Regions from separate parts of the Sporosarcina sp. FSL K6-1508 genome, predicted to be linked through region 3. Evidence: riboswitches for the same ligand, from Rfam matches in the RefSeq annotation. Region 3 holds a riboswitch; each other region holds the start of a gene.
What was found. A riboswitch is a leader RNA that binds a small molecule or an ion and turns the genes downstream of it on or off. The one in region 3 is predicted to bind cyclic di-GMP.
Positions count from the first base shown of each region.

Region 1: it holds a riboswitch for cyclic di-GMP, as region 3 does, so the genes downstream of both, MKZ11_RS04055 (methyl-accepting chemotaxis protein) here and MKZ11_RS11660 (methyl-accepting chemotaxis protein) in region 3, are expected to answer to the same signal.
Region 2: it holds a riboswitch for cyclic di-GMP, as region 3 does, so the genes downstream of both, MKZ11_RS00425 (hypothetical protein) here and MKZ11_RS11660 (methyl-accepting chemotaxis protein) in region 3, are expected to answer to the same signal.

Region 1 covers NZ_JBBOXF010000001.1:870,890-874,104, forward strand. The annotation lists gene rlmH (23S rRNA (pseudouridine(1915)-N(3))-methyltransferase RlmH) at 1-318, shown strand, start outside; cyclic di-GMP riboswitch class I at 776-886, shown strand; gene MKZ11_RS04055 (methyl-accepting chemotaxis protein) at 1,096-3,147, shown strand; gene MKZ11_RS04060 (amidase family protein) at 3,196-3,215, shown strand, end outside.
Region 2 covers NZ_JBBOXF010000001.1:101,614-104,828, reverse strand. The annotation lists gene MKZ11_RS00435 (signal peptidase I) at 1-481, opposite strand, end outside; gene MKZ11_RS00430 (DUF1102 domain-containing protein) at 739-1,335, shown strand; cyclic di-GMP riboswitch class II at 1,523-1,605, shown strand; gene MKZ11_RS00425 (hypothetical protein) at 1,663-2,319, shown strand; gene MKZ11_RS00420 (DUF5305 family protein) at 2,343-3,215, shown strand, end outside.
Region 3 covers NZ_JBBOXF010000001.1:2,318,925-2,322,139, reverse strand. The annotation lists gene MKZ11_RS11660 (methyl-accepting chemotaxis protein) at 1-1,294, opposite strand, end outside; cyclic di-GMP riboswitch class I at 1,429-1,514, opposite strand; gene MKZ11_RS11655 (PhzF family phenazine biosynthesis isomerase) at 1,675-2,583, opposite strand; gene MKZ11_RS11650 (cytidine deaminase) at 2,923-3,215, shown strand, end outside.

The DNA of each region.
Region 1 (3,215 bases), 1.4 Mb from region 3:
GTGAAGAAAAAAGAAGCGGATCGTATTTTGGCGAAAGTAGGGACGGATTCCTATGTGATTGCGCTCGCGATTGAAGGGAAGATGAAGACATCAGAAGAGCTAGCAGCGGATATGGAGTCGCTAATGACATACGGGCGGAGCAAGGTAGCGTTTGTTATCGGAGGCTCGCTGGGGCTTCATGATAGCGTGATAAAACGGTCGGATGAATTGTTGTCTTTTTCGAAAATGACATTTCCGCATCAGATGATGAAGCTGATATTGTTGGAGCAGGTGTATAGGGCCTTCAGGATTATGAAGGGGGAACCGTATCATAAGTAAAGGCGGTTATTGATAAAATATGATGAGACTCGGTCAGTGACAAACGTTAGAGCCAGATAAATTCAAAGGAAACCATAAGAAAAGGGATTTCAAGGAGAAAATGCGAAGCTCAAATGGTTTCAAGGTCTATCTCGAACTGGGAGATAGGCCAATTAGGTGTGTCAAAGTAATCGAGATTAGTTATCATTGTAGCAAATAGTAGGCGGGTGAAGCGATAGTATCAGCCAAATATTGGATAATGTCGCCAAAATCAATCAATTACTAATTTGAAATCATATTTTTGACTTCATTTCTATAAAACCTTATACATAGTCGATGAAAACCTACTTTTTAACTGGTTCCGAACTATCCTCGTGATTCATTTTTCATAGATAAACAGTGAGGAGTGGTTAAAAAGTCTTGAATTTTGTAGAGTTACGTGAGATTATTGGTGAGCGTAATTTTAAACTAAAACTATAGAAGTTAAAGGCAACCTGTTCTGAAAGGGCAGCACGCAAAGCCTAGGATCTAAAGTTTAGGGATTAATCAAAAGTCCTGCAATCTAAACAATGATCGCCTGGTTACCAAATTTATGGATTAATATATATATAAATCCTTTGGCTATTCTATATTAAATAGAATAGTTTTTTGAGTGTTTAAAACCACCTAGAATGAATTTGGCAAAAAGACGTAGTTAGAAAGGATTAAGAGATTCTTGAAGTTAACAATTTAAAAGCTTTGAAGCAGCAGGCAACTTACGCTTGATTCACTATTAATTAAATAGAAAGGATTGTGCAAATGAATAAGAAAAGGATTTCGTTCAAAGCAAAGTTATTAGTTTTCTCACTATTGCTATCGATAGTACCGATTGTATTTGTTGGCGTGTTAGTGAATAAAACAGTTAGCAAAAAAACCAAGGATGATTATATTAGTTTCAGCGAGAAAGAAATTAAACAGGTGGATAATGGAATTTCTCTATACTTTGAAACGATTAGGGAAAATGTCAATTTATTAGCTAATGACCATTCCGTTCTAAATGCCGATTCAAGTATTACTTCCTATAAAGATATAGCGGGGGAAGGCTCAATTGATATGACCCCTTCAGAAAATGGGGATAAGGAGAAAGCCATTTTTGATGTGTTTTCTCAATTTAGTAATAGTCATCCTAAAGCCTCTTATGTTTATATAGGTACATCGGATGGAGGTTATGTCCAATATCCCGAGGGGCCCACGCCAGCTGGTTTCGATCCTAGAGACCGTCCTTGGTATAACACGGCTATTGCAGAACCAGGAGAAGTAAAATTAACAAGTGCCTATAAGGCAACTGGGGTAGAGGGAATTATAGTCAGTAATGTAGTATCGATTGAAAAAAACGGAAAGCAAACAGGTGTGTTAGGCCTGGATGTAAGTTTGGAAGGCTTAACAGATATTATTAAGGAAATCAGTATCGGTAAAAAAGGTTATGTCATTCTTGCGCAAGAAGATGGAACAATCCTTGCACATCCGAAAAACTCCGAATTGAACTTCCAACCCGTTTCCGAACTAAATGTTCCGGAATTAACAGATTTAAGCAAAGACGGCCCATTTGAAACGAACCTAGATGGTGAAGACTATGTATTGAACACAATCACTTCAGAAATTGATGGCTGGAAGTATATTGCTGTCATTAAGAAGGACGAAATTTTAAGTACGGCGACTTTCATACGAACAATGCTTTTCATTATAGGTGGGGTTTTCGCGATTCTTGCTGTCATTGCGTCTATTATAATGAGTTTACGTATAACGAAGAGAATTAAAAGCATTAGTGATTTGTCTTTAGCGATGTCAAAAGGTGATTTGACGCAACAAGTCACGGTAAAGGTGAACGATGAAATCGGGGATATGGGAGAGAATTTCAATACCATGTCTACCAGTTTGAAAGAAACCATGCGAAAAATTGCGCATGAATCTCAACAATTATCTGCGACCTCTGAAGAGTTGGCAGCGTCTTCGATTGAAAATCAAACAGCTTCCAGCGAAATATCCGAGTCAATCCAATTGGTTGCTACTGGAGCTGATGACCAGGATGAGGCTATGAAAAACGCTGTAGGTATTATCAATGAAGTGTTTAATCGTGTAGATGATGTGACAGTGAGTATGGGCAACGTAAAAGATTCCATCCATTATTCAACGGAAACGGCTAAACAAGGTAGTGAGGTCGTTGAACAAACGGTAAGTCAGATGAGTGAAATTGATAAAAATGTGAGTTCTTCCGCTGAGAAAATCAGCATGTTAAATGAAAAATCAAATGAAATTAGACAAATTAGCTTAATGATACAGTCCATTTCAGAGCAAACGAATTTATTAGCTTTGAATGCTGCAATTGAAGCTGCTAGAGCTGGTGAACATGGAAAAGGATTCGCAGTCGTGGCAGATGAAGTTCGAAAACTTGCAGAGCAATCTAGCAACTCAGCATTGCAGATCAATGAGATCATTCACGATATTAATGATGGAATTGAAGATTCGATGGAACTTGTCAATCTAGGCGTAAGTTCGGCTAAAGAGGGAATGAAACTTGCGAATGAAAGCGGGAAAGCATTTGGGGAAATTATGGATTCTATTCTCACTGGTACAACAAAAATATCTGAAGCTAGCATAGCGATGGAAAACATGAAGAATCATATAGCTGAAGTGGTCGTTCACATAGAAGAAGTTTCAAAAACGAGTATTGAAGTAAATAATTATTCTCAAAACGTTGCGGCATCCTCCGAAGAAATGAGTGCCTCCATGGAAGAGGTTTCAGCGGTTTCTCAAGAGTTAGCTAGGATGTCAAATGAATTGGAAGTAGCCATTCAGCAATTTAAATTGTAAAAGAAAAATTTTTATGTTTCATTTAATTTAGAATAGGGGGGAAATACCATGTTAAAAGTATTAAATCA
Region 2 (3,215 bases), 2.2 Mb from region 3:
TGGCGATAACTGGCAATGTATAAGGATTGCTTTGATATTTTTCCGCCCATAATGATAAGTAACCTATTTTAGGGATAACGATTGGTGTTTCTCCTATAGTTAATGCTCTTCCAGCAATCCAATCTCGCTCAATCAGTCCACTACCATCCCGCTGATCCGTATATTCATTAGCGTCCCCTTTGGTAATAAAACCTTTATCGACGTTTCTATCGACTACTCGGTGGGCAATCCAACCTTTGTCAGCAAGACTTCCTTCTTCTGTTTTGAAAAAGACGATATCTCCATTTTGTACTGCTTCTTTTTCCTTTAGGTTCTCTATGATCACCATATCGCCCCGCTCCCAAACAGGGGACATACTGTTTGAACGAATGACGGTAAGCAAAACGGGTTCTTTAGTAATAGCTGACCCAATTGCAGCAATTAACGTACATAAGATGCCAATTGCTAATAAAGTGTTCAGTATCCTTGAAAATAGCTTCATGGAATTCCTCCTTTCATTCATATTATTGTAATTCTACGAAACAAAAAGCCCTCTAAAGTAGAATTGATTTGGTACAAAAGTATACCTACCACCAACAAAAGTAGTAGTTTAGGGGATACAAAGTAGATAATAGTAGTAGACAAACGATATCTGAAGACTACCCTACAGAGTGAGGATAACCAATACCAATCCTCCTATACTAAAAGTAGTTACAAAAACGGTTAAGAGCCGAAAAAAATATTGGAGGAGATTTAAGAATGAAGATGAAAAAAGGTATATTTTCGGTAGTGTTTCTACTAGCAATTTCAAGTGTGATGGCGGCAATGTCTTTCTCAAGTGCAGCGGTCAAGAGTGATATGGACGTTACGGTCAAGAATTCTAACGAATCACTATTGGCACTAGTAGCAAGTGCGGAGCATAATGCAGCTGATTATAAAGCGAATGGTGAATTATTGATTAACCTGAATAAGGGTAATGGAGCAGATTACGGAGTTCAAAACAATAGTAAATATAATTGGGATAAATTATTTGCAGTTAAAAATAACTCAGATAAAGATATTAATGTTACTGTTAATGTCGCTAAGAGATCCGGTAAAGGAACTTTTGAAGCTAGCGAGGTTACCGAATTAGATACGTTTGGAAAACCAGGTGGTGGACATGGCGGTGGTGGTATAATTACTCCTACTAAACAACTGTTGAAATTAACAAATGGCGGTGGTAGTAATACACTTTCATTTACGCTAAAACCAGGTAAGGATCAGGAAATTGACCTGGAATTATTGACTAATAACATTGGTAAAGGATCAAATAATTACACACTAACTGTTGACGCAGTTAGAACAGATGGTAAGTAAGTTAAACTCAAAATAAAGCAAAACAGCTCTATGAAATATATAGGGCTGTTTTTCTTTACATGTTAGTTACGACAAATACAAAGAAGGACATTACTACCTATTATCAGACAAAAATAGTACCTACATAACCGCAAGAAGTACCGTAATATTTGTTGGGGTTTGGTTATACTGAACTATATAAAAGAATATTGATTACGGAAACTGTGAAGTACGACCCGTATATGGGCACCTGGGGCGTATGGAGTTATTGGTGCAACCGGCCTAATTAAATTTGGACAACTTGTCCAATTTAGTTAGGCTTTTATTATGAAATTGGGAGGGCGCGTATTGAAAAAGTTTTTTTCTTTAGCAGCACTTTTAGTATCCATGTCATTTTTGCTTCTCCGTAGCACGAGTTTTACAACTGCTGAAATAGGAAGTGATGCAACATTATCTATAGTCCCAGAGGATAGTGCCCTTATCGCAATTACCAATTGGGAAGGGAGAAAATTTGCAATTACAAATAACACTGAAGAAACAATAGAAATTCAAGGAATTGACATACTTAGTGGATTCTCTGAAGAGGCAATGAATGTAGTAGAAAATAATTCTTCTACTCTAATTTCAGGAGGAAGCAAATATTTCACCCTTATTGGCGACGCACAAGAGTTATCCGGAGGTGAAATTCAAATAATAGCTCATTGGAACGGTGGCAGTGCGGAAATAAATTCAACGATTCCAGAATTTGAAGATGAACAAATACTTGTTGAATTGGAAGAAGAAACGAAATCAGAATTAATCGAAGCGGAAGAAAAAGAAAAAGAAAAAGAAAAAGAAAAAGAAGAAATCGAAGTAGAAGAAAAGGCGAATGAGGAAGTCGAAGTCGAAGCAAAAGAGGAAGCTGGAGCAGAAGAAAATATAAAAGAAATCGAAAAAGAAACAGCAAACATAATAGAATCTGAACCAAATGAAGACCAAACGAATACGGACCAAGACAAAGACTAACATTAACAAAGGGAGAGATGGAAATGGGATCAATCTTAGTTCATCTATATAAGGGGAAACACAGGAAAATATTCCTCCCCCTTCTACTAGTACTAATTATTTCAGTTGCAGTATCAGTTTATTCTTTGTCAGGACCAGCAATAACTATTACTCAAATCAATGATGACATTCCTCGAATAGAAACAAACTATGATTACAAGGCGACACTTATGCCAAATGTCCTTTATCCGAACGGAGGGACGGTAGAAGCAGGAGATACAATGTTCCGGAAAATAACAACTGCAATTCCTATTAATTTAAAATCTACAATAGACTACGAGAATGAAATACTGGCAAAAGGTACACATGAAGCAAAATTAGTAATAAAAGCAGGGGATATGTGGGAAAGAATGTTTCCACTAGAAAAAAAACAAGCCTTTGAAGAAAAGGGGAAAGCAATTGCAATTTTAGAAAAAGCATATAAAATTGACCTTGAAAAAGTGAATGCATTCATATTACAAGTGGAAGAAGAAACAGGCATTAAATTACCTCAGTATGCAATCGAAGTAGTTCCAAATATCCAAGGAACAATTAACTATGATGGTAAGGAAATGAATATTCAGGAACAGGGTAAGCTTACTTTTCAATATTCATATGAAGAAATTGCGTTAGCAAGTGAAAAAGTATTCACGTCCATGTCCCCATTGGCAACGACCGAAATGATTCCGAATACTTTTAACTTATTTGGGTTCTCCCTTCCATTAAGCCGAGTTCGAATAATAAGCTCCCTATTTTCTTTGTCCTTACTACTAACTATTATTTATGTCTATAAAAGGTTAGTTACTAATCATGCAAAACCTATTACCTCGCGTGTAGAAAAAATAAATAAAAAATATAGCAGCAGAATTATTCCAGTT
Region 3 (3,215 bases):
CAGCTAATCTCCTTACTTCATCTGCAACAACAGCAAAGCCTTTCCCATGTTCACCAGCTCTAGCCGCTTCAATTGCAGCGTTTAGTGCTAACAAATTTGTTTGCTCCGCTATTGCAGTAATAATATTCACAATGTCGCTGATCTTGTTAGAATTAGCATGTAAACCATTAATAGTTTCTTCTATTTGCTCGACAGATGTATTAATTAATTGCATCTGAGCAATCACCTGTTGAACAACTTCATTTCCTTGTTCAGCAGCAAGTGATGCTGAAAGAGACGATTCAGAAGCAGTATTGGCTGAATCAGCAATTTGTTGTATACCGCCTGCCGTTTCTTCCATTGCAGCGGCTGTTTCTTCAGTCATTACCAAAGAAGTTTCAGCGTTTTGAGCGATATTCTTCATTTCTTTTGAAACGTTTGTAGAACTAATATACGATTCTGTCGCATTCATAGTTAGCTGATTAGCTGATGATGCAACGTGATCAGATGTATTTCTAATGTTTAATATGACATGTTGCAAGTTTGAAACCATTGTTTTTATCGATTGTGAAAGTTGTCCAACTTCATCATTTGTAATCTGAAGATCAACATCGTTCAATTCTCCATTTGCCACTTGGTCTGCAACAATGACCACTTTTTTGAGTGGTAATAGAAGCCGATCAATTGTAAAATACAGTAATACTAATAAGATTGAAATTCCGATTACTGCAATAATAATCTGTTTTGTAACACTTTTTTTAATGATGGTGTCAATATAATCCGCAGAGTAATCAATTCCTAACACGGCAATTGTATTTCCACTTTCATCTTTAAGAGGGCTGAAAACTGTTCGCCATGATCCAAATGAGTCCTCAAAAATGCTTGTTACCTCTGATTGATCATTTTTAATCGCGAGCTTAGCAGTATCTACATGGACAGGAGCAAGATCAGTAAACAATTCCCCTGCTTCATACGCTTCATTCAAATTTTCCGTATAGCCGATAGGAGTGACACCATCGTCCTCCATTTTCCATATATAACTCCAAAACATAATTCCTTGTTCTTCTCTTATTTCATCCAAGGTTCTTTGCATTTCTAAAAATTCAGAATCGCCTTCACCTTGAACTGTCAATAACCCATCTATATCTTTGGAATCGAGGTTCCTAGCTGTCAATAAGCCAACACTTTTCAATTCTTGTTCAAGGTCATTCTCTAACTGACCGTTCAATTGAGAGATACTCTGTGTCGTTAGAACAGCAAAAAGTGCTAAAACAATGACAGATACTGTGAGTAACAACTTATACTTCAGTGACATGTTCTTAAAAAAACGCATAATGATTATTTCCTCCACTTCTACTTATGTTTGTTTGTTTCTTTCTTTCAAAAAAAAAAGCCTATTTCACATTGAAATAGGCAAATAAAAAAAACTAGACTATTATCTAGCATTTCTTGAGCAGCTCAGCCGTCATAGTAATAATTACTTTAGACCCGTAGCTTTGCGTCCCTATTTTTCAATAAGTTTGCCTATAACCATCAAAAAATATACCACATAGTCTAATAGATGGCAATAAGAAGTACTAAAAGTTTCATAGATTACTATAATAACTCTTCATAATGCACTACTTAAAAAATGCCCAAAAGAGTATATAGTCATTGGTGAAAAAGAAGATGAGAGACTTTACTACCCCGCCCAATTTATGTTTCGTTATTTTTAATCGTTACATCAAATTCTTTTACAAAGACTGCATTACCAGTAATTTCAATATTAAATGTTTGATTATTTTTGATTACTTCAACTTGTACTCTTCCATCTTTGTCAATTTCAATACCTTGTTCAATTAACAAGGTTAATTTAGTGTCAAAGTCATTTTTAATATTTTTGGCATAATAAGCTCCCATTACACCTGAAGCAGTGCCTGTCACCGGGTCCTCTATTGTACCGGAAAATGGAGAAGAGAAATGGCGGGCATGCATATCTGCATTAGAATCATGCGTTTCAAGGCAGAAAGGGTGGACAGACGCTTTTGGCATTTCTTTTAAAATCGTTGGAAACTGTTTATTGTTGGGCTTCATCTTTTTGAATGCTTTAAGCTTTCTTATAGGAATTAACAAAGTCCATATGCCTGTACTTCCATATAAAATTGGTAAGTCAGTTTCTATATCATCTATACCAATCCCGATTGACCTAGCTAAATCTTCCTTGGAACCTTTAAACTCTTCAAACTGCGGAGATGCCTGTTTCATAGTTATGTATAGTTCATTTTCTATAGTCGAACTTATCCTTATTGGTAAAATTCCCGCTTTTGTTTCTATTGTTAACTCCGTTTTCTCCCCTATTAATCCTTTTGATTTTAGTGCATAAATAGTTGCCATAGTTGCGTGACCACACAAATCCATCTCTCTCCCTGGCGTAAAATAACGAATCCTAATATCGGCAACGTCTGAATGCATAGGAAAAGCTGTCTCACTAAAACCCATATCTAAAGCTACTTCTTGCATTTCAATCTCCGTTAGTTCATCGCCATCCAAAACTACTCCTGCAGGATTTCCTTTATTCGGTTTGTTACTAAATGCATCATAATGATAAACTTTTACAGTTTTCATTTTTAACAACTCCCTCTCAATTTTCATTCGTAATCTCTTGTGTATTAAATAGCTTCAATCGAAAATATATTGCAGATAAAGGTTTATAAAACTTGTACATTGATATCCTCATACTATGATTTTGGATATAACTAGTGTATACCTTATCAATAGTATTTCAGGAAACTTTAAAAAACAGACCATTCCATGCCAATTCGTAGCAATTGGTATGCTTAAATAATTCAATGCAGTATGTTTCAGAAGTAAGATTACTGCCTTCACTCTTGAGGAAGGAAGAAAGGAAGCCATAAATACAAATATTTCACTAATGAGGTAAAATAGTGGTAGGAGGGGATTATTATGTTAAAAGTTAGAGCTTTGGAAAATAGGGATTATGAATTAATTAAGGCTGCAGAAGACGTAATAGAAAAAAATTATAGATATGGACGACACCACATTGGTTCATCGGTCAGAACTACATCAGGTAATATTTTTGCAGCTGTACACGTCGAAGCAAATGTTGGCAGAATAACGGTATGTGGAGAAGCAATGGCGATTGGAAAGTCAATATCAGAAGGAGACCATGAGTTTGAAACGATTGTAGCAGTTGCTCATCCTCATCCACAAGAAGACATTGAAAAATGTTGGGTCGT